2 regions of the Kitasatospora sp. NPDC096128 genome follow, and region 2 is predicted to be linked to the other one. Evidence: riboswitches for the same ligand, from Rfam matches in the RefSeq annotation. Region 2 holds a riboswitch; the other holds the start of a gene.

Region 1 (4,185 bases), on a different contig from region 2:
ACCTGCCGTAAACCGCCGTGTCACCTGCCGCGCCCGGAGGGATGCTTGGCCGCATGGCGCTCGCGGCCCCCGACCACACCGACGCCCGGGGCGGCCGCCCGGCGCTGCCGGCCCCGGCGGTCACCTACGCCCTGATCGCGGTCAACACGCTGGTCTTCCTGCTCGGCCCGGCGGCCGGCCTCAACCCCCTGTACGGCACCGGCCAGGCCCGGATCTGCGCCGAACAGCGGTACGAGCAGCGCTGGGGCGCCGTCCCCGCCGAGCTGCTGACCGGCCGCCCGCTGACCGCCGACCAGCTGGCCGAGGCCCCCGACCCGGTCCCCGGCTGCCCCGCCGCCCCCACCCCGGGCAAGCACCCGGCCGTCTCCGCCCTCTCCGGCCTCTTCCTGCACGCCGGCTGGCTGCACCTGCTGGGCAACCTGCTCTTCCTGCACGTCTTCGGCCCCACCGTCGAACGCCGGGTCGGCCGGGCCAGGTACCTCCTCTTCTACCTGGCCGCCGGCAGCCTCGCCTCGTACGGCTTCGCGCTCGCCGAGGCGCACTCGCCCGACTCCACCCGGGTCCTGATCGGCGCCTCGGGCGCGATCTCCGCCGTGCTCGGCGCCTACCTGCGCTTCCACCCGCGGGCCCGGGTGACCACCCTCGTGCCGCTGCTCCTCTTCCTCCCGCTGCGCTTCCCGGCCTGGCTGGTGCTCGGCCTCTGGTTCACGCTGCAGTGGTGGTCGGTGCACTCGGCCGGGCCGGGGGTGGCCTACCTGGTGCACGTGATCGGCTTCTCGGCCGGCTTCCTGTACGCCTGCACCGTGGTCGGCCATCCCCCGAGACGGCCCGGCTGAGGCCCGATACGCTGGCCGCACCCCAAGAAGGAGCCCGAACTGTGATCACCGCCATCGTCCTGATCAAGACCAGCGTCGACCGCATCCCGGAGATCGCCGAGGCCATCGCCGCGATCGAGGGGGTCAGCGAGGTGTACTCGGTGACGGGCGGCTACGACCTGGTCGCGATGGTCCGGGTGCGCCGCCACGACGACCTGGCCGAGGTCATCCCGGGCCGGCTCAACAAGGTCCCGGGGGTGGCCCACACCGAGACCCAGATCGCCTTCCGCACCTACTCCCAGCACGACCTGGAAGCCGCCTTCGCCCTCGGCCTGGACGAATAGGTCTCAGCCCTCGCGGCGCGTGTCGGCGACGCAACGGCCGCCCTCGTTGCGGTAGTTCCACGCCGCGCCGTCCGAGACCAGCTCGCGGACCGCGGCCAGGAAGCGCTCGACGTGCTCGTCCGGGGTGCCGGCCCCGAAGCTCACCCGGATCGCGTTCAGGCTGCGCTCGCCCGGCAGCGAGGGCTCGGGCGCCCCGCACTCCGACGGCGCCACGTCCTCGTCCCCGAGCAGGGTGCGCACCAGCGGGTGGGCGCAGAACAGCCCGTCGCGCACGCCGATGCCGTACTCGGCGGACAGCGCGGCCGAGAAGTGCGAGCTGTTCCAGCCGCGGACGACGAAGGACAGCACGCCCACCCGGGCCGAGCCGGTGCCGAACAGGTTCAGCACCCGGACCTCCGGGATCTCCGCCAGGCCCTCCGTCAGCCGGTCGACCAGCTGCCGCTCCCGGGCCTCCAGCGCGTCGAAGCCGGCCTCGGTGAGCGCCCGACAGGCCGAGGCGATCGCGTAGGCGCCGATGACGTTCGGCGAACCGGCCTCGTGCCGGGCCGGACCGGTGTGCCACTGCACCGCCACCGAGCCGTCCAGCTCCCGGGCCACCGTGCGGGTCGCGCCGCCGCCGGCCAGGTACGGCTCCGCCGCGTCCAGCCAGTCCGACCGACCGGCCAGCACCCCGGCGCCGAACGGCGCGTACAGCTTGTGGCCGGAGAAGGCGATCCAGTCGACGTCCAGCCCGCGCACCGACACCCGGTGGTGCGGGGCCAGCTGGGCGGCGTCCAGCACCACCCGGGCGCCGTACCGGTGCGCCGTCCCGGTCAGCTCGGCGACCGGCCACAGCTCGCCGGTCACGTTGGAGGCGCCGGTGACGCACAGCAGCTTCGGGCCCTCCGGCGCCGCGGCCAGCGCGGCCTCCAGCGCGGCCACCGCCTCGGCCCGCGAACGCGGCGCGCGCAGGTAGTCGACCTCCAGCCCGGCGTGCGCCCAGGGCAGCAGCGAGGCGTGGTGCTCGGTCTCGAAGGCGAACACCCGGGTGCCGGCCGGGACGGCGGAGGCCAGCAGGTTGAGCGAGTCGGTGGTGGCGCGGGTGAAGACCACCTGGTCGCCCTCACGCAGGTCGAGGAACTCGGCGACGGTCCGGCGGCTCTGCTCGAACAGGTCGGTGGACAGCTGCGAGAGGTACCCGGCGCCGCGGTGCACGCTGCCGTAGTACGGGGCGTAGGCGGCGACGTCGTCCCACACCCGCTGGAGCGCCGGCGCGCTGGCCGCGTAGTCGAGCGCCGCGTAACCGACCTTGTCGCCGCTGGCGAGCGGCACCTGGACGTCGTGGCCGAGGACGGCGAGCGGGGCGGTGGTGCCGAGGGAAAGGGACATGGGGATGCACTCCTTCACGGGGTAAGGGACCCCGGGAGTGCTGATCGTCCGGTGTCCGCGCTTGTCGCGCGGACGAATTGCCCGGCGACCCGGTCCTCACCCAGGGCACCCCGCCACGGACGGAGGGTTGCCGGACAGCCAGCTGGGGCTTGGCGCTGTCACTCATGACCTGGCGAAGACTCTAGGTCGGGTACGTCAGACGGTCAAACAGGCATCCACCATCCGGACAGCACTGTCAACCGCTCGCCTCCGGGGTACTCCGACCCGGCACCGGCGCGCCCCTTCGGCTCGGGGCGGGCAGCCGAGTGGCCCGCACCGGCGAACCGGCACGGGCCCTCAACTACCGCCTCAGCTCCGGCTGGTGGCCTCCGACCAGCGCCGCAGCAGGTCCTGCGCCCGGCCCGAGTCGATCGCCTCGGCCGCCCGCGCCATGCCCGCCGCGAGCTGCTCCGCCAGCGGGGCGTCGCCCAGGTCGAGCGCGACCAGCGCCGCCGCCGTGTTCAGCAGGACGGCGTCCCGCACCGGCCCGCGCTCCCCGGCCAGCAGTCGGCGGGCGACCTCCGCGTTGTACGCGGCGTCGGCCCCGCGCAGCGCCTCGATGCCGACCAGCTCGATGCCGACGTCCCGCGGGTCGAAGGAGGTCTCGGTGACCACGCCGTCGCGCACGACCCAGACCCGCGAGGTGGTGGTGATGGTCAGTTCGTCCAGCCCGTCGTCACCGCGGAACACCAGGGCCGTCGCCCCGCGCCGGGCGAGCACCCCGGCGATCAGCCCGGCGAGCCGGGTGTCGAAGCAGCCGATCGCGTGCGAGGTGACCTTCGCCGGATTGGTCAGCGGGCCGAGGATGTTGAAGGCGGTGGGCACCCCGAGGTCGCGCCGCGCGGTGGCGGCGTGCCGCATGGAGGGGTGGAACTTCGCCGCGAAGCAGAAGGTGAGCCCGACCTCCTCGGCCACCTGGGCCACCCGCCGGGAGGACAGGTCCAGCGCCACCCCGAGCTTCTCCAGCACGTCCGAGGACCCGCTCGACGAGGAGGCCGCCCGGTTGCCGTGCTTGACCACCTTGGCCCCGGCCGCCGCGGCGACGATCGCCGACATGGTCGAGATGTTGACGGTCTTCGCCCGGTCGCCGCCGGTGCCGACGATGTCGACCGCCGGGCCGGGGATGTCCAGCGGCTCGGCGTGCTCGTACATCGCGTCCACCAGGCCGGCGATCTCGTCCACCGTCTCGCCCTTGGCCCGCAGCGCCACCATGAACCCGGCCACCTGGACGGGGGACGCCTCGCCGCTCATGATCCGGTCCATCGCCCACGCGGTGGACGAGCGGTCGAGGTCCTCCCCCTTCAACAGAGCCGCCAGGAGGTCCGGCCAGGTGCGGACCACCTGCGCGGGGTCGGTACCACCGTTCGCAGGGTTCACGTTCACCATGGCTGACTCCAGCTGTTGTCGGTTCCCCCGCACCGGGGGGACGTCCGTACGGATGGAGCCAGCCTATCGAGCGGCGGGGTGCCTACGGCGCTGTCTTCTCTACTACTGAGACGGCACCGCTCAACGCGTGGCCGGGGCCCGCTTGGCCAGCCGGGCCCGCAGCAGGGTGGCGACCGCCTCGGCCAGCGCCACCGGGTCCACCGGGCGGGAGATCGCGGCATCGGCCCGGCTCC
Region 2 (18,433 bases):
GTCGAGGCGTTCGAGGGCGGTGCGGTAGATGGTGGCGGCCATCCGGCCGAGGGCCTGGCCGTCCTGGTGGCGGTGGTGCCGGACGCCGACGTCGACCTGGGCCAGGGCGTCCAGGCCGACCAGGTCCAGGGCGTCGACCAGCAGGCCGAGTTCGACGCCGTAGCCGGTGGGGAAGGGCAGCCGTTCGAGCAGTGAGCGGCGGGCCGCGTACTCGCCGCCGAGGGGCTGGACGAAGCCGGCGAGTTCCGGCCAGTGGAGGTTGAGCAGGGGGCGGGCGACGAGTTCGGTGACCCGGCCGCCGCCGGCCGGGACGACCGCGCCGCTCTCCGTCTCCAGGGGGCGGTCGTACATGGCCTTGACCAGGTGGATGTCGGGTTCGGTGAGCAGCGGGCCGACGATGCCGGAGACGAAGGCCGGGTCGAACTCGCGCAGGTCGGCGTCGACGAAGCAGACGATGTCGCCGTGGGTGACCAGCAGCGAGCGCCAGAGCACCTCGCCCTTGCCGGGGACGGCGGGCAGCCGGGGGAGGATCCGGTCGCGGTGTTCCACCCGGGCGCCGGCTGCGGCGGCGACGGCGGCGGTGGCGTCGGTGGAGCCGGAGTCGACCACGACGAGTTCGTCGACCAGCGGGATCCGGTCCATGAGCTCACGCCGGACGGTGCGGACGATGTCGCCGACGGTGGCCTCCTCGTCGAGGGCGGGGAGGACCACGCTGACCGTCTGGCGGGTGCGCCGCTTGGCGGCGAGGAGGGCGTCGACCGGCCGTTCGGCCGCGCTCCACGAGCGGCGGTGGAGCCAGGACGCCGCCTGCGGGAGAAGTGCGGGGGTCGGTTCGGCGGGCACGGTGACTCTCCTCGGCGGGATCGGTGGAACGGGCCATCTCGCTTGGCGGACGGTCCCTTTCGGGGTGGACGCCTTCGGATACAGTCTTCGTACAGCGGTCGGACCTTTGCACGCCGGGGTCGCCGCTGAACCATAACTTCACATGCTCATCCAGAGGGACTGAGGGAACGGCCCGTTGACGTCCCGGCAACCTTCTCGCTCGGCTGTCGTCGACAGGCCCCGGCGGGACAGGTGCCAATTCCGGCCTGTGGCGCGACCGCGCCGCGGGGAAGATGAGGAGAGAGGCCTCCGCCATCATGGCTATCGACATCGCCGCACCTGTTTCGGTCGACCTCGGCCCCGCCGCCGCCCTGTCCTGTCGGGAGTGCGGAACCCGCTTTCCGCTCGGCCCCAGCTTCGCCTGCCTGGAGTGCTTCGGGCCGCTGGAGATCGCCTACGAGTTCGGCAGCGAGCGCGCCGAGGAGCTGCGCAAGCGGATCGAGTCCGGTCCCGCGTCCATCTGGCGGTACGCGCCGCTGCTGCCGGTGCCGGCCGACGTCGCGTCGAAGCCGAACCTCAACCCCGGGTGGACCCCGCTGGTGAAGGCGGACAACCTGGGCCGTGAGCTCGGTTTCACCGCGCAGCTGCACGTCAAGGACGACTCGGGGAACCCGACGCACTCGTTCAAGGACCGGGTGGTGGCCTGCGCGATCGAGGCGGCCCGGGCGTTCGGGTACACCACGCTGTCCTGCTCCTCGACCGGCAACCTGGCCGGCGCGGTGGGTGCGGCGGCGGCCCGGGCCGGGTTCCGCTCCTGCGTGTTCATCCCGCACGACCTGGAGCAGGGCAAGGTCGTGATGGCCGGGGTGTACGGCGGCGAGCTGGTCGGCATCGAGGGCAACTACGACGACGTGAACCGGTTCTGCTCGGAGCTGATCGGGGACCCGGCCGGCGAGGGCTGGGGCTTCGTCAACGTCAACCTGCGGCCGTACTACGGCGAGGGCTCCAAGACGCTGGCGTACGAGATCTGCGAGCAGCTCGGCTGGCGGCTGCCGGAGCAGATCGTCATCCCGATCGCCTCGGGCTCGCAGCTGACGAAGATCGACAAGGGGCTGCAGGAGCTGATCAAGCTGGGGCTGGTGGAGGACCGGCCGTACCGGATCTTCGGCGCCCAGGCGGAGGGCTGCTCGCCGGTGTCGGCGGCGTTCAAGGCCGGCCGTGACGTGATCAAGCCGGTCAAGCCGGACACCATCGCCAAGTCGCTGGCGATCGGCAACCCGGCGGACGGCCCGTACGTGCTGGACATCGCCCGCCGGACGGGCGGCGCGGTGGAGGACGTGACGGACGCGGAGGTCGTGGCGGCGATCCGGCTGCTGGCCCGGACCGAGGGGATCTTCGCCGAGACCGCGGGCGGGGTGACCGTCGGGGTGCTGAAGAAGCTGGTCGAGTCCGGCCGGCTGGACCCGTCCAAGGAGACCGTCGCGATCAACACCGGGGACGGCCTCAAGACGCTGGACGCCGTCTCCGAGGCGGGCATGACCGCCGTCATCCGCCCGACGCTGGACTCCTTCCACGCCGCCGGCCTCGCGTCCGCCTGAACCACCCACCCCCGCTAGGAGAGCCATGAGCGCCAACGTCCGCATCCCCACCATCCTGCGCACCTACACCGGCGGCGCGGCCGAGGTGACCGCCGAGGGGGCCACCCTGGCCGAGGTGATCGCCGACCTGGAGCAGAACCACGCCGGCATCGCGGCCCGGATCCTGGACGACACCGGCAAGCTGCGCCGCTTCGTCAACGTGTACGTGAACGACGACGACGTGCGGTTCGCCGAGGGTCTGGCGACCGAGATCAAGGACGGCGCCGGCATCTCGATCATTCCGGCGGTGGCCGGCGGCTGCTGAGCCGTCCGGTCCGCTTCCCGGCCGCCCGCACGTACGGAGACTGGAATTCCGTACGCGTGGGCGGCCGCTTGCATTTCGGCGGGAATATTTCAGGGTCAAGTCGGAGTAGAGTGTGGCTCTGCTGGGAACAGGGTTCCTCTTCCGGCGCACGGGGTGCTTCACCGGAGGTCGTCCGGCTGCTCGGACCGGTTGCGGGCCGGGGCCGTGAAACATGTCAGGCAGATGTCAGAATTCCTGCGGGCATTTGGGTAATTCGTCCGCTATGCCCGGCGCGGAATGCCGAGTTTCTTCCGGTTTGTTCGCTCTTGTCTCTTGACGGGCCTAGGGAATTCCCGGCGGTTGACCCTGTTGCAGAGGGCGTCGATCCGGATACATTCAGCGGCGGTCGACGTAATCAGCCGCTCACGGAAGCCGTCCGGCACCCCCGTTGCGGAGGATTGCGGCGTGCACGGCTGCGCCCAGGGGGGGTTCCCCGGGCCGGCCTTCAAAACCAGACCCGGGCCCGCGACCTGCGGGACCGTGAAGGGCCAGCACAGCACTAGGGGAGTTCGGAATGGCTCAGGGCACCGTCAAGTGGTTCAACGCGGAGAAGGGCTACGGCTTCATCGCGGTCGACGGTGGTGCGGACGTCTTCGTCCACTACAGCGCGATCCAGATGGACGGCTACCGCACCCTCGAGGAGGGCCAGCGGGTCGAGTTCGAGATCTCCCAGGGACAGAAGGGCCCGCAGGCGGACATGGTCCGCGCGGCGGTCTGACCCCTTCCGGACCCAGGAGCTCGGCGCGGCCCACGGCTGGTGACCACTCGCTTCTCGACGGGCCCGTACGACACGCGTCGTACGGGCCCGTCGGCGTTCCCGGGGCGGGCCGGGCGGGGGCGGACGGCGGCTCGCGGGTTGGCTATTGGGCTTGCACTCGACCACCCGGAGTGCTAATCATTGGCGTTAGCACTCACAGTGTGAGAGTGACAGCGGACCGGGTCGGTGAGGCCCCCGGGAGCGGCAGGGGAATGGACCTCCGCACACCAGGGCCGTCCGTCGCGGGCACCCCTTGGTCCGAGCAGTCGACCGTGTCCCGGAGGACCACTTCTGATGGCCAAGATCATCGCCTTTGATGAGGAAGCTCGCCGCGGCCTTGAGCGTGGCATGAACCAGCTCGCCGACGCAGTGAAGGTCACGCTCGGCCCCAAGGGTCGCAACGTCGTGCTGGAGAAGAAGTGGGGCGCCCCCACGATCACCAACGACGGTGTCTCCATCGCCAAGGAGATCGAGCTCGAGGACCCGTACGAGAAGATCGGCGCGGAGCTCGTCAAGGAGGTCGCCAAGAAGACGGACGACGTCGCGGGCGACGGCACCACCACCGCCACCGTGCTCGCCCAGGCCCTGGTTCGCGAGGGTCTGCGCAACGTCGCCGCCGGCGCCAACCCGATGGCCCTGAAGCGCGGCATCGAGAAGGCCGTCGCCGCCGTCTCGGACCAGCTGCTGGCCCAGGCCAAGGACGTGGAGACCAAGGAGCAGATCGCCTCCACCGCCTCCATCTCCGCCGCTGACACCCAGATCGGCGAGCTCATCGCCGAGGCCATGGACAAGGTCGGCAAGGAAGGCGTCATCACCGTCGAGGAGAGCAACACCTTCGGTCTGGAGCTCGAGCTCACCGAGGGCATGCGCTTCGACAAGGGCTACATCTCCGCCTACTTCGCCACCGACCTGGAGCGCATGGAGGCGACGTTCGAGGACCCGTACATCCTCATCGCCAACTCCAAGATCGGCTCGGTCAAGGACCTGCTCCCGCTGCTGGAGAAGGTCATGCAGAGCGGCAAGCCGCTCGTCATCATCGCCGAGGACGTCGAGGGCGAGGCCCTGTCGACCCTGGTCGTGAACAAGATCCGCGGCACCTTCAAGTCCGTCGCCGTCAAGGCCCCGGGCTTCGGCGACCGCCGCAAGGCCATGCTCGGCGACATCGCCATCCTCACCGGTGGCACCGTGATCTCCGAGGAGGTCGGCCTCAAGCTGGAGAACGCCGGCATCGACCTGCTGGGCACCGCCCGCAAGGTGGTCATCACCAAGGACGAGACCACCATCGTCGACGGTGGCGGCGACAGCGACCAGGTCGCCGGCCGTGTGAACCAGATCCGTGCCGAGATCGAGAACAGCGACTCGGACTACGACCGCGAGAAGCTCCAGGAGCGCCTCGCCAAGCTGGCCGGCGGCGTGGCCGTCATCAAGGCCGGTGCGGCCACCGAGGTGGAGCTCAAGGAGCGCAAGCACCGCATCGAGGACGCCGTCCGCAACGCCAAGGCCGCCGTCGAGGAGGGCATCGTCGCCGGTGGTGGCGTCGCGCTGCTGCAGGCCGGTGTCGCCTTCGACAAGCTGGAGCTGGACGGCGACGAGGCCACCGGTGCCAACATCGTCAAGGTCGCGCTGGAGGCCCCGATCAAGCAGATCGCGACCAACGCCGGCCTCGAGGGTGGCGTCGTGGTGGAGAAGGTGCGCAACCTCCCCGCCGGTCACGGCCTGAACGCCGCCACCAACGAGTACGTCGACCTGGTCGCCGCGGGCATCATCGACCCGGCCAAGGTCACCCGCTCCGCGCTGCAGAACGCCGCCTCCATCGCGGCGCTGTTCCTCACCACCGAGGCCGTCATCGCCGACAAGCCGGAGAAGGCCGCCGCGGCCGCCGGCGGCGGCATGCCGGGCGGTGACATGGACTTCTGATCCTGATCGGACTCCGATCGGATCGGCTGATCCTCGTCCGCGTGGGCGGTTCCCTTCGGGGGGCCGCCCACGCGGCGTTTCGGCGCCGGGGCCGTTTTGAACCGGTGGGCGGGCCGCGGAGAATGGACGGATGGCTTCCGACGACATCGAGACCGCCCTGCACAACGCCCGGGCCCTGATCCTGGCCGACCTCACCGCGCGGGACGTGGCGGACGCCGCCGTCGTCTCGTTGGTGGAGCAGGCCGTCACCCACCGGCGGTGGTGGCTGGAGCAGTGGCCGGACGGCACCGACTACGTGCTCGGGCTGGTCGCCCAGGACGTCCAGGACGCGCTGCTGGAGGCGTACGGGCGGTGGCCGCTGTGCAGCGCCTGCGCGGCCGACGGGGACCCGCACGCGCTCGGCGTGGAGCCCGAGCTGGGGCCGGAGCCGCACTGGGTGTGCGGCAAGCAGGGGGCCGTGGTGGCGCCGGTGGGGGAGCTGGACTAGTCCTCCAGCGCCCGGAGTTCGGCGGCGAGGTTGGTGCGGGCGGCCGCGGCGAGGCGGCCGTGGGCGGCGGGGGTGCGGTAGAGCGCCGGGAGTGCCAGGAGGTGGCGCAGGACGGCGGCCCGGCCGGTGCGGAAGTCCGGTTCGGGGACGAAGGCGTACTCCTCCCGGACGGCGGTCGCGTACGCCGCGTAGGCCTCGGGGGCGCCGCCGAGGACGGCGAGGTCCGCGTCGCAGAGCACCTCGCCGTCGCGGTCGCCGGGGGCCGGGTCGTGGGCGACGGTGAGCAGGACCAGGCGTTCGACCTCGGCGACGCGCCCGGCGGGCAGGCCGGCGGCGGTCAGCGCGCGGACGGCGAGGGCGGCGCTGCGCTCCTCGTTCTCGGTGCGGTCGGGGCGGTACACGGCGTCGTGGAACCAGGCGGCGAGCCGGACGGTGTCGGGGTCGGCGGCGTGCCCGGCGAGCTCGTCGACGTGGCGCAGGACCGCGCGCAGGTGCTCGGTGGTGTGGTAGCGGCGGTCCGGAGCCGACCAGCGGCGCAGCAGCTCCCGGCCGTACGGGTCGGGGTCGTCGGTGGCGCCGCAGCGGTGCAGCAGGGCGGTCCAGGCGGTGAGCAGGTCCTCGGTCGGCATGGGGCACATTGTGGCGGGTCGGTCCGGTGGACGGGATGTGCCGTTCAACGATATATGTAGGTGTATGACAGAACGCTCCATGCAGGAGCCGACGCTGCTGCTGCTCACCGCGCTGGCGGACGCCCCGAGGCACGGCTACGCGCTCATCCAGGAGATCGCCGCGATCTCGGACGGCCGGGTCAAGATGCGCACCGGCACGCTCTACGGCGCGCTCGACCGGCTGCTGACCCAGGGCCTGATCGAGGTGGCCGCCGAGGAGGTCGTGGACGGCCGGGCCCGGCGCAGCTACGCGCTGACCGACGTCGGCCGAGCCGCCCTGGCCGCCGAGGCCGGGCGCCTGCGGGCGGTCGCCACCGAGGCCGAGCGCCGGCTGACGAAGATCCGGTCGATGCTGCCGGGGAACACCGGGTCCCAGGGGCGGCCCGCCGCGGGGGGAGGACTCTCATGACCGTGCCGGTGATCGGTCCGACCTCCTCGGGGCTGCTGCGGGCCGCGCTGCAGCTCTACCCGGCGCGGTACCGCCGTGAGCGCGGCGAGGAGCTGGCCGAGGTGTTCGCCGACACGACGGCCGAGGGCGGCCGCGCCGCGGTCGCCCGGGAGGTGCTCGGCCTGGCGGTGTACGGGCTGCGGGTGCGGCTCGGGCTGACCGGCGGGTCGGCGGCCGGACGGCTGCTCGCGCTGGTGGCGCCGATGATCGCCGGTGCGGTGGTCGGGGCGACCATGGCGCCCTGGGCGGCCACCCTGGAGCGGACCACCAGGTGGCTCGCCTGGGACGACTCGGTCGGGAACCACCTCCGGGCCTTCGCCCCGCCGGTGGCCGCGCTGCTGCTCGGGGTGGCGGCCCTGCTGGGGCGGTGGACGGCCGTCCGGGTCACCGCGCTGCTGCTGGGCGCCGTCGGACTGTACGACCTGGGCCGGGCCGTCTGGCGGCCGGACGTCTTCGACGTCTGGTGGGTCGGCTACATCGGGATGGCCGCGCTGCCGTTCGTGGCGGCCGCGCTGCTGCTGGTCGCCGCGCCGGCCGACCTGCTGCCCCGGCCGAACCTGCGGACCGCCGGACTGGTGCTGGTCTCGGCGGTCGTCGGCGGGCTGCTCCAGGCGGTCCAGGGCTGGGACGACGCGACCTTCCCGCTGGGCCTCCATTGGTTCGTGGTGATGCTGATCGCCCCGCTGCTGCTGACCCTCGCCGGGCTGCGCGGGCGGATGGGGCCGGCCGGGGTCGGGCTCGCGATGCTGGTGCTGACCGGGCCCGGCAGCGTCTTCAACATCTGGCGGGAGTCCCGTGGGATCTCGCACCTGCTGCCGGTGGCGGTGCCGGTGCTGGCCCTGCTGGTGCTGGTGGCGGTGGCGGAGCGCCGGTTCGGGCGGCGGGAGGCCGTCGGGGTGGTGCCCGGACGGGTGTGACGGCCGGCCCGGCCCGGCGCGGCGCAGCCGGATCGGGGGTGCCGCACCGGGGTGCCGGGCCGGGGGTGCGGTCTCGCCGGGGGCGGGCGGATGTGGCAGGCTGTCTGATATGTCTAGACCAATTTTCGAAGTCATCGCGCTGACGCCCCAGGACGCCCAGGCTGCCGAGTCCGGCGGCGCCGACCGGCTCGAACTGGTCACCGACATGGCCGCCGACGGACTCACCCCCTCCGTCGAGGACTTCGCCCGGATCCGGGCCGCCGTCGGCATCCCGCTGCGCGTCATGCTCCGGATCCGGGACGGCTTCGCCCCCGGCGACCTGGACGAGCTGTGCGCCCGCGCCGTCGCGCTGCGGGCCGAGGGCGCCGAGGAGTTCGTGCTCGGCTTCCTCGACGCCGGGGGCGCCGTCGACCTGGCCGCCACCACGGCCGTCGCCGAGGCGATCGCCGGCTGCCGCTGGACCTTCCACCGGGCGATCGACCACAGCGCCGACCGGGCCGCCCTGCGCGCCGCCGTCGGCGCGCTGCCCGGGCTGGACACCTTCCTCACCTCCGGCGCGCCCGCCGGGGTGGACGCCGGCCGCGAGGTGCTGGCCGCCGAACTGGCCCGCAGCGGCGAACCCGGCCACACCCAGCGGATCCTGATCGGCGGCGGCCTGCGGGCCGAGCACCTCAAGGAGCTGCGGGCCGAGGGCTTCGACGCCTTCCACGTCGGCGGTGCGGTGCGGGCCGACGGCTGGCGGACGCCGGTCGACGCGGCCAGGGTCGCCGAGTGGCGGGCGCTGATCGACGCGTGAGCGACCGGGAAGGGGCCGGTGACGCCACCGGCCCCTTCCCGGTCAGCCGAGCTGCTCGGGCAGCGGCTCGCGGTGCAGCACCGTGAGGCCGGAGACGGCGCGGGTGAGCGCCACGTACAGGCGGCGCAGGCCGGTCCGCTCGTCCGGCTCGCCGGCGACCACCGCGGCCGGCTCGTCCAGCACCACGTAGTCGTACTCCAGACCCTTGGCCAGCGAGGCCGGGACGAGGGTCAGCCGGGACTCGGTGCTGGTCTCGGTGCCGGGGGAGAGGTGCGCCAGCCCGGCTGCGGTGAGCAGCTCGGCGAGCCGGGGGATCCGGGCGTCGGCGGCGATCAGGCCGGTCGAGCCCTCGTGCTCCAGTGCCTCCCGGCAGGCCGCCAGGACGGCCTCCTCCCAGTCGTCGACCGGGCGGATCTCCAGCGCGCCGGGGGTGTCGCGGACGGAGGTCGCCGGGGCCAGGCCGGGGGCGATCGAGGGCAGCAGCCGGGAGGCGTAGGCGATGACCTCCTCGGGCACCCGGAAGCCCTTGGTCAGCTCCTCCACGTGCGCCTCCGGCTTGCCCAGGTGGAGCAGGGCGTCCGGCCAACTCGCCGTCGCCCAGGGGGTGGTGCCCTGGGCGAGGTCGCCGAGGACGGTCGCCGAGCCGGTGGTGCAGCGGCGGCCCACCGCGCGGTACTGCATCGGGGAGAGGTCCTGGGCCTCGTCCAGCACCACGTGCCCGAGTGAGGGCGTGCGCTGCACCAGGTCCGTCGCCTCGTCCACCAGGACGGCGTCGGCGGGGGTCCAGCGGGCGGTCTTCACCGAGCGGCCGGGCTTGGGCCACAGCACCGCCCGCTGCTCCTCGGCGGTCAGCACGCCCTCGGCGCACTCGGCCAGGAACTCCGGGTCGGAGAGCAGCCGCAGCACCAGCTTGGCCGGGTCGACGGCCGGCCAGCACTCCTTGACCACGGCCTTGACCGCGGTGTTGCGGGCCACCGCGTCCTGCACCCGGTCGTCCGGGGCCTCGCCGCCCTGCTCCATCTTGAGCAGCACGGCGTGCGCGATGCGCTGCGGCAGGGCGTCCCGGGCGGCGCCGTAGCGGACCTCTCGGCCCTTCAACTCCTCGATGATCTCGACCAGTTCGTAGGCCGGGACGCGCCAGCGGCGGGAGCCGCGGACCACCACGCAGGGCTCGGTGGGCAGTGTGATGCCCGCCCGCACCGCCCGGCGCAGCACCTCGGCCATCCGGGCGTCGCCCTTGAGCCGGGCCGCCTCCGGGTCGTCCTCGCCCCGCACCTCGACGTGGGCGACCAGCTGCTGGACGGTGGCCTGGGCGACCTCCAGCTCGCCGAGGGCCGGGAGGACCTGCTCGATGTAGGAGAGGAAGGCGTTGTTCGGCCCGATCACCAGGGTGCCGGTGCGGGCCAGCCGTTCGCGGTGGGCGTACAGCAGGTAGGCGACGCGGTGCAGGCCGACCGCGGTCTTCCCGGTGCCGGGCGCCCCCTGGACGCAGATGGTGCCCGTGAGGTCGGAGCGGACGATCTCGTCCTGCTCGGGCTGGATGGTGGCGACGATGTCGCGCATCGGGCCGACGCGGGGCTTCTCGATCTCGGCGGCGAGCAGGGCGGAGGAGGTCTCCTGCTCGGCCGGGTCGGTGAGGTGCTCGTCCTCGTAGGCGGTGAGCTCCCCGCCGGTGTAGCCGAAGCGGCGGCGGCGCTCGACGTCCATCGGCTCGACGCGGCTGGCCCGGTAGAACGGCTGGGAGACCGGCGCGCGCCAGTCGATCACCATCGGGTCGCCGTCGGCGTCGTGGACGTGGCGGCGGCCGATGTAGAAGCTCTCCCCGCCGCCGCCCTCGCTGAGCTCCTCGCTGACCGCGTGGAGGTAGTCGAGGCGGCCGAAGAACAGCGGGGTGTCGGAGAGGTCGGCCAGGGCGGCGATCCTGGCCTCGATCTGGTTCTGGAGGATGACGGCGGACACCCAGGTGCCGGTCACGTCGCGCAGGTCGAGGGACTGGACGTCCTCGCGCATCGCCCGCAGCGCGGACCGGGACGAGGCCAGGTGGTCGCGTTCGCGCTGGAGCGGGTCGGTGGTGGGGGTGGCGGGCACAGCGAACCTTCCCGGCTGCCCCGGTGGCGGGCGCAGCGGATCGATGGAGCTCACGGTGGGGTACAGCCGACCGGTTGCCGTGCGGTCGGCACCTCCCCCGGCTGCCGGCGGAACACGCCAGGTACCACGGTTCGGGAGGGGGCAGACGGACGATCTTAGACCTGTCGGTCTCGGGGTTCCAGCCCCGCAGGTCTCAGGGGGTGCCGTACACCAGGAGGAGGACGTCCGTCCTGGTGGATACGGCCTTCGGAGTGATGCCGTGGGCCGTCCGGGTGCCTACCGTTGAAGACATGAGCACCGAGAACCGCACCCCCCGTACGGGCCCGGCCGGCGCGACCGCCGTCCAGGGCCGCCACCGCAACCCGCTGAGCACCGCCGTGCGCAACGTCGGGATCGTGCTGGACACCGCCGCGCGCGTGATCTTCCTCGGGCGCGACGGTGTCCGGTACTGAGCGTGCCTGCTCCTGAGTTGCTGCTCCTGAAGCGCTGCTGCTGAGCGTGTCCGCGGCTACAGCACGTCGTCCGCGTCGATGATCCGGTACGCGTAGCCCTGCTCGGCCAGGAAGCGCTGCCGGTGGGCGGCGAAGTCCTGGTCCACCGTGTCCCGGGCGACCACCGAGTAGAAGTGCGCCGAGTGCCCGTCCGCCTTGGGGCGCAGCACGCGGCCGAGGCGCTGGGCCTCCTCCTGGCGGGAGCCGAAGGTCCCGGAGACCTGGATGGCCACCGTGGCCTCGGGCAGGTCGATCGAGAAGTTCGCGACCTTGGAGACGACCAGGACGCCGATCTCCTTGTTCCGGAAGGCCTCGAAGAGCTTCTCGCGCTGGGCGTTGCTGGTCTCGCCCTTGATCACCGGCGCGTCCAGGACCTCCCCGAGCTCGTCCAGCTGGTCGATGTACTGGCCGATGATCAGCGTCTGGTCCTTCTCGTGCTTCTTGACCAGGGCCTCCACCACCCGCCGCTTGGTCGCGGTGGTCGCGCAGTAGCGGTAGCGCTCCTCCGGCTCGGCGGTCGCGTAGGTGAGCCGCTCCGAGTCGGTCAGGGTGACCCGCACCTCGCAGCAGTCGGCGGGCGCGATGTAGCCCTGGGCCTCGATCTCCTTCCACGGGGCGTCGAAGCGCTTCGGGCCGATCAGGCTGAACACATCGCCCTCGCGGCCGTCCTCGCGCACCAGGGTGGCGGTCAGGCCGAGCCGGCGGCGGGCCTGGAGGTCGGCGGTGAACTTGAACACCGGCGCGGGCAGCAGGTGCACCTCGTCGTACACCACCAGGCCCCAGTTGCGGGCGTCGAACAGCTCCAGGTGCGCGTAGACGCCCTTCCGCTTGGTCGTCATCACCTGGTAGGTGGCGATGGTGACCGGGCGGATCTCCTTCCTGGTGCCGCTGTACTCGCCGATCTCGTCCTCGGTCAGCGAGGTGCGCTTGACCAGCTCGTGCTTCCACTGGCGGGCCGAGACGGTGTTGGTGACCAGGATCAGCGTGGTCGACTTGGCGTGCGCCATGGCGGCGGCGCCGACCAGCGTCTTGCCGGCGCCGCACGGCAGCACCACCACGCCGGAGCCGCCGTGCCAGAAGCCCTCGACGGCCTGCGCCTGGTACGGGCGCAGCTGCCAGCCGTCCTCGTCCAGGTCGATCGGGTGCGCCTCGCCGTCCACGTACCCGGCGAAGTCCTCGGCGGGCCAGCCGAGTTTGAGCAGCACCTGCTTGATCTGCCCGCGCTCGGAGGGGTGCACCACCACGGTGTCGGGGTCGATCCGGGCACCGACCAGCGGGACGATCTTCTTGGAGCGCAGCACCTCCTCCAGCACCGGGCGGTCGGTGGTGGTCAGCACCAGGCCGTGGGTGGGGTGCTTGGACAGCTGGAGCCGGCCGTAGCGGCCCATGGTGTCCGCCACGTCGACCAGCAGGGCGTGCGGCACCGGGTAGCGGGAGTACTTCACCAGGGCGTCGACGACCTGCTCGGCGTCGTGCCCGGCCGCCCGGGCGTTCCACAGCCCGAGCGGGGTCACCCGGTACGTGTGCACGTGCTCGGGCGCCCGCTCCAACTCGGCGAACGGGGCGATGGCGCGACGGCAGTCGGCGGCCCCGGGGTGGTCGATCTCCAGGAGGAGAGTCTTGTCGCTCTGGACGATGAGTGGTCCGTCGTTCACGCGGGGGAGCCCTCCACTGGCTGACAGGCTGGATTGACCGGCTGGGATCGCCAGACCGGACGGAAGCAGACCCTCCAGTGTCGCTCATTCCGCGCGGAATGTGTCGGGCTACTTCCACTCGTAGAACTTGCCGGTGGACTTGCCGCCGGCGTCGGTCTCGTACTCGAAGAGGCCCACGACGCCGTTGAGGCGTTCCAGGTCGGGGGAGACGGTGGAGAAGAAGAGCGCGCCGCGGAAGCTGGTGCCGCCGTCGGCGGTGAAGTGGCCGACGCCGCTGCCGTGCCAGGTGACGCCCTGGCCGTCGGCGGTCATGTCGACGCCCTGGCCCTCGCCGTACAGGGAGCCGTCGGAGCGCACTTCGGACTCGTAGGTGCCGAGGGAGTTGACGGTGATGCCGTAGTAGCTGCCGGTGCCGCGGAAGGACACTTCGACGACGGGGTGTCCGTCGGCGCCGCCGATGACGCGTCGGCCGCTGTCCTCGCCCTGGAATTCGCCGATCAGTTCGCCGAGCATGGTGGGTGCCTCCTTGTCGCGAACCCCCTGTTCCCGGAGTACGCCGGGTGCGTCCGCCCGTCAACTGCTCCGAGTGACCACGGTGCGTGCTCGCTCGTTGAGCCGGTCATGAAGACCTCCAAGCGCGTTCTCACCGCCCTCGCCCTGATGGGCACGGCCTTCGCCGCCACCGCCTCCTCGGCGGGCTCCGCCCATGCCCTCGCGGGCATCGGGGAGGGGCCCGGCGGCCTGCTGGCCGCTCCCGGATTCCTGATCGCCGACCAGGTCGGCGGCGGCTCGCTGCCGGTCGGGCAGGGGGAGATCGGCAGCCTGGCGGACCAGGCCGTCAAGCAGAAGATGAAGGAGTCGCAGGGTCACTGACGCCCGGTCGGCTCGATGGCGTCGGCTACTCGTCCAGCTCCGCGACGCCGGTGATCCGGTGCAGGGCGAAGGTGCGCAGTTCGTCGGCGTGGTGGTCGAAGGCGGTGACGAAGCCGCCTTCGACCTTGACCGGGTCGATGATCCGCTGGCTGGCGATGCCCTCGGCGTTGAGGTAGCCGATCCACATCCGCTCGCCGAGCAGGACGGCGGTCTGGAGGGCGGCGAGGGTCTCGGCGGCGGCGGTGCGGGGCAGGTGACGCGGGTCGGGGGTCGGCTCGCGGCGGGAGGCGGTGGCGGCGCGGTCGCCGGCCCGGATGGCCTTGATGGCGGCGGCGAGCAGGGTGTCGTCGGGGGCGGGCGGGCCGTCGGGGACGGGCGTGGGGGCGGTGCGGGGCGGGGTGCGGTGGCTGTCCGGCCGGGTGATCAGGACATCGCCCTCGGCGGATTCGGCGGCCGGGGCGTAGCCCATGGTGCGCAGGGCGGTGAGCAGGACGTCCGGGGCGGCCTGGGAGGCGAGGACGGTCGGGGCGAGCAGGCGCAGCCGCAGGTCGGCGGCGCGGCGGTCGGCGAGCACCTCGCCCAGCAGCGCAGGGTCGTCGCAGCGCAGGTAGGAGGAGGCGGCGCCGACCCGCAGGATGCCGTGCCGCCGGGCCACGTCGTCGATCAGGTAGGCGAGCGGCTGGGGGACGGGCGTGCGGCTGTGCTGGGCCAGGAAGGTCTGCAGGTCGGCGGCGGTGCGGCCGGCGTCCAGGGCGCGGCGTACGGAGGTCGGGGTGAAGCGGTAGACGGTGGCGCCGCCCTTGGACTCGATGTCGGCGCACAGGGCGAGCGCCTGGGCGAGCGGGGTGAGCAGCGGGCCGGGGGCGATCGCGGTGAGGTCCGGCTGGAGGATCACGTGGTCCAGCGGCTGCGGCAGCAGCGGGGCGAGCACCTCGGCCGGGTCGGACTCGGCGGTGAGCAGGGCCCGGGCGGGGGCGGCGAGGGCGCCGCGGCCGGTGATGCCGAGCAGTTCGGCCTCGGCGAGGGTCCAGGTGGTGAGGTCGTCGCGCAGTTCGCGGCCGTCCGGGCCGCTCGGGCCGCCGCGCAGCGGGCGCTGCCAGCGCAGGGTGGGCAGCAGTTCCGCGGCGGTGGCCGGGGTGCCGGGCGGGAGTTCGGCGAGCAGCGCGAGGGCGGCGCGGCGGACGGACGGGGCGAGGGTGCGGTCGAGTTCGGGTCCGAGGGCGGCGCGCGGCTTGCCCTTGCCGTCCTGGGTGCCGGTGAGGGCGGCGACGCGGGTGGCGGCGAGCCAGGCGGCGGCCAGGACGGACCAGCGTTCGGCGGTGTCCAGCTGGAGCCAGCCGTCGTACGCCGGGGTCGGCGCCCAGCATTCGTCGGCTTCGCCGTCGGGGGCCAACAGGCCTGCGGTGTAGGCGAGTTCGAGCCAGAAGGCGGCCTGCTGCTCGGTGGTCTCCAGGGTCTGGGCGGCGCGCTTGAGGTCCCGTACGCCGAGGCCGCCGGCCCGCAGGGTGGGCGGCGGGGTGAGGCCCCAGGTGTCGAGGAGTTCCTCGACGGTCTTGACGGCGGTGTGCGCCTGGCCGGCCGCGGCGCTGTCCACAGCCTGTGGATCGCGCGGGGGCGCGGCGGGCGCGGGCTCGGGCTGGAGCGGTTCGACGGTGCGGTGGGTGCGGCCGCCGCGCAGGTGCAGGGCCAGCTCGCGGGGCAGCACCACGCTGCCGGGGCTGGTGGGCAGCAGCAGGCCGCGGGCCAGCAGCCATTCGACCGGGCTCTGGGCGTCCTCGGCGGTGACCGGGCGGGTGGCGTCCGGGACGGTGCCGGTGGGCGGGCCCCAGACCAGCCGCTCCAGCAGCCGCAGCGCGGCCTCGGGGGCGGTGTCGAGCAGGGCGGCGCAGCGGGCGCGGTCGGTGAGCAGGGCGGTCAGGGCGGCGACCGCGGTGACCGGGTCCGGGGTGGCGGGCTGCCCGGCCGAGGCGAGCAGCTGCTGCAGCCGGGCCGGGGACATGCCGGTGGTGGCGTCGGCGAGGGTCGGGCCGAGGCCGGTGCGGCCCGGGTTGGCAGCGGTCGGGGCGAGTGCCTCGCGGACGGCCAGCACCAGCCGCAGGCCGTTGTCGGGGCCCCAGAGCAGGGCCCGGTCGCGCAGGACGGCGATGGCGCGGGGGAGGGCGGCGGTGACGGCGGCGCGGTCGGCCGGGGTGAGCGGGGTGGCGCCGGGGTGCGGCTTGACCTTGGCCGGGCCGGTCAGCAGGGTGCGGACGGTGGCCAGGCCGGTGCCGTCCGGGGTGGTCGCCAGGGCCTCGGCGACCTGGAGGGTGAACCGGTCGAGCCGCTCCAGGGCGCGCAGCGCGGAGGCGCGGGAGGACAGCCGGGCGGAGAGCTGGGCGAGGTCGCCGGGGACGGGGTTCAGCAGGTCGGGGCGGGACCGGAGCAGGGCGGCGAGTGCGTCGTCGGGGCGGGCGCGCAGCTCCTCGGCGAGGGTGCGGGGGCCGGCGGGCGTCCTGCTCTGGCGTTGAGGGCCCTGCTGTGTGGTCATTCGACCTAGGTTAGTCGGGCGCGCGGACGGTGGGGGCGCGCGTGGGGCGGGGCGGGCCGGGCCTGGGCGGGCCTGGCCGGGGCGGGCCGGGGCGACAGGTGGGGCGCCCGGCGGCCGGGTGCGCGGTGGGACTCGCGCGGGCGGGGCGCGGTGGGTAGCGTCACGGCCGAGGGCGGTCGGGTGGTCGCCGTACCCTCAGCATCAGCAGGCGGCGCGGGCGAGGCGGGGTGTCGGTGATGACGGACGGCGAGTGGTGGCGCAAGAGCGGGCCGTGGAGCGAGCGGGCGGGGGCGCCGGGTTCGGCCGTCCCGTCGACGCCGGCCATGCCGTCGACGTCGCCCGCCTCGTCTGCTCCGGCCGGCGCGCCGGAGGGGTCGTCGGCTGAGGACAGCGTGTACGGCCCGTCGGTCGCCTCCGGGTACACCGGGACGGGCGGCATCCCGAACGTGTCGCTGGACCTGCCGGGCGTCGCCTCGCCCGGGGGCGGCTCGGACGTCATCCCGCCGCCGACGGTGCAGAGTTCGAGCCCGTGGACGATGACGATGCTCGACTTCTCGGACACCCCGCAGGCCGCGCCCAAGCCGATCCCCGAGCAGCGCGCGGAGGAGGAGGCGGGGCAGCAGCCGCCGGTGGAGCCGGTCGGCGGGAAGGCGTCGCGCCCGTCGAGGCGGGAGCGGAAGGCGAGGGCCAGGGCCAACGCCAAGGCCGGCGCCGCGCCGGCCGCCGCCGCGGGCAAGGGCGCTCGCAAGCCGTCCCCGCTGATCCTGCTGTCCTGTGGGCTGCTGGTCGGCGGTGCGGTGTCCGGGTTCTTCCCGGCCATGCTGGCGGGTTGGGGGCTCGGCTACCTTTCCCGTCAACTCTCCGATCTGACGCGCAAGTTCGTGATCCTGGGCATTCCGCTGGCGACGATGAGCGCGACCGCGCTGTTCGCGATGCGAAGTGCCAAGCAGACGGCGGGCGGTGGCGGCGCCGGGGTGCAGGCCGGTTCCCCGCTGGGCCAGTTCAGCTGGTCGATGGCCCCGGGCGTGCTGCGCACCGCGGCGGTGCTGACGGCGGTGGTGCTGCTGCTGTTGAGCATGCGCCGACGTCCGCCGCAGCAGGGCTGAGCGCGGGGCCGCCACCGTGCCCGCGGGCGGCCCCGCGCCCGGGCTCAGGAGAGCGCAGTGAAGCCCGTGCAGAGCAGGCGCACGCTCCGGGTGTACTTCTCGTCCTGGCTCAGCCGCGGGATCAGGTCGCCCATGATCAGCGGGAAGTTCTCGCGGAGTTCGGCGTAGAGCTCGGCGGTGACGGTGGGCGGGGCCGCGGGCTGGTTCTGCTCCTGGAGCACGAAGCCGGTGATGTGGCTGAGCAGGGTGTCGGCGGCGATGCCGCAGTGCTCGGCGGGCAGGCCCGCGTCGAGGAGGGTGCGCAGCAGGCGTTCCATCAGGGAGAGGCCGCCGGTGCTGAGCACGCCGGGGCTCTCGGCGAGGAGTTGGGCGCCGCCGGGGTGCTGCTTGATCTCCTGGCGCAGGGTGGCGGCCTGGGCCTCGACGCGGTCCTGCCAGGTGGCATCGGGCGGGAGGGCGGCCAGGGCGGCGGTGCCCGCGTCGTATGCGCGGCGGCTGATCCGGTCGGCCATCAGGGCGAGCAGTTCGTCCTTGCCGCGTACGTGGTAGTAGAGGCTGCCGGCGTGGGCGTTGAGGCGGTCGGCGACCTGGCGCATGGACAGGTTCTGGTAGCCGACCTCGGCGAAGACGGCCATGCCCGCGTCGACGATGCGCTCCTTGGTGAGCTTCATGGGGTCCACCGTACAACTTTTTCCAACGCCGTTCGAAAACTGTGCTAGCTTTACCCCATCAGGTTTCGAACGGTGTTAGAAAATGCCGGAGGCAGGGGGAGGGGCCAGTCATGGAGGCGATCGTCTTCAACGTGACCACGGCTGCGCTGATGGTCATGATGGTCAACTGCGGGCTCGGCGTGGTCGGCCGCGACACCCTGCGCGGACGCCCGCTCCCGTGGGCGGCGATCGCCCTGACCGCCGTCGCCGTCGGCGGGGTGCTGCTCCAG

What was found. Region 2 has a riboswitch for S-adenosylmethionine ahead of thrC (threonine synthase). Riboswitches for the same ligand answer to the same signal wherever they lie in the genome.
Region 1: it holds a riboswitch for S-adenosylmethionine, as region 2 does, so the genes downstream of both, ABTY61_RS10455 (aminotransferase class V-fold PLP-dependent enzyme) here and thrC (threonine synthase) in region 2, are expected to answer to the same signal.

What each region holds. Positions count from the first base shown of each region.
Region 1 covers NZ_JBEOSP010000007.1:66,566-70,750, forward strand. Annotated here, with positions in the region: gene ABTY61_RS10445 (rhomboid family intramembrane serine protease) at 54-836, shown strand; gene ABTY61_RS10450 (Lrp/AsnC ligand binding domain-containing protein) at 878-1,159, shown strand; gene ABTY61_RS10455 (aminotransferase class V-fold PLP-dependent enzyme) at 1,163-2,527, opposite strand; SAM riboswitch class IV at 2,580-2,697, opposite strand; gene trpD (anthranilate phosphoribosyltransferase) at 2,876-3,952, opposite strand; gene ABTY61_RS10465 (response regulator) at 4,073-4,185, opposite strand, start outside.
Region 2 covers NZ_JBEOSP010000009.1:2,738-21,170, forward strand. Annotated here, with positions in the region: gene ABTY61_RS12455 (glucosyl-3-phosphoglycerate synthase) at 1-843, opposite strand, end outside; SAM riboswitch class I at 987-1,122, shown strand; gene thrC (threonine synthase) at 1,140-2,420, shown strand; gene ABTY61_RS12465 (MoaD/ThiS family protein) at 2,446-2,724, shown strand; gene ABTY61_RS12470 (cold-shock protein) at 3,278-3,481, shown strand; gene groL (chaperonin GroEL) at 3,815-5,437, shown strand; gene ABTY61_RS12480 (DUF8819 family protein) at 5,568-5,924, shown strand; gene ABTY61_RS12485 (HD domain-containing protein) at 5,921-6,553, opposite strand; gene ABTY61_RS12490 (PadR family transcriptional regulator) at 6,618-7,001, shown strand; gene ABTY61_RS12495 (hypothetical protein) at 6,998-7,957, shown strand; gene ABTY61_RS12500 (copper homeostasis protein CutC) at 8,067-8,753, shown strand; gene ABTY61_RS12505 (HelD family protein) at 8,796-10,841, opposite strand; gene ABTY61_RS12510 (hypothetical protein) at 11,132-11,293, shown strand; gene ABTY61_RS12515 (DNA repair helicase XPB) at 11,350-12,987, opposite strand; gene ABTY61_RS12520 (hypothetical protein) at 13,096-13,500, opposite strand; gene ABTY61_RS12525 (hypothetical protein) at 13,609-13,860, shown strand; gene ABTY61_RS12530 (helicase-associated domain-containing protein) at 13,886-16,387, opposite strand; gene ABTY61_RS12535 (hypothetical protein) at 16,624-17,493, shown strand; gene ABTY61_RS12540 (TetR/AcrR family transcriptional regulator) at 17,538-18,164, opposite strand; gene ABTY61_RS12545 (hypothetical protein) at 18,275-18,433, shown strand, end outside.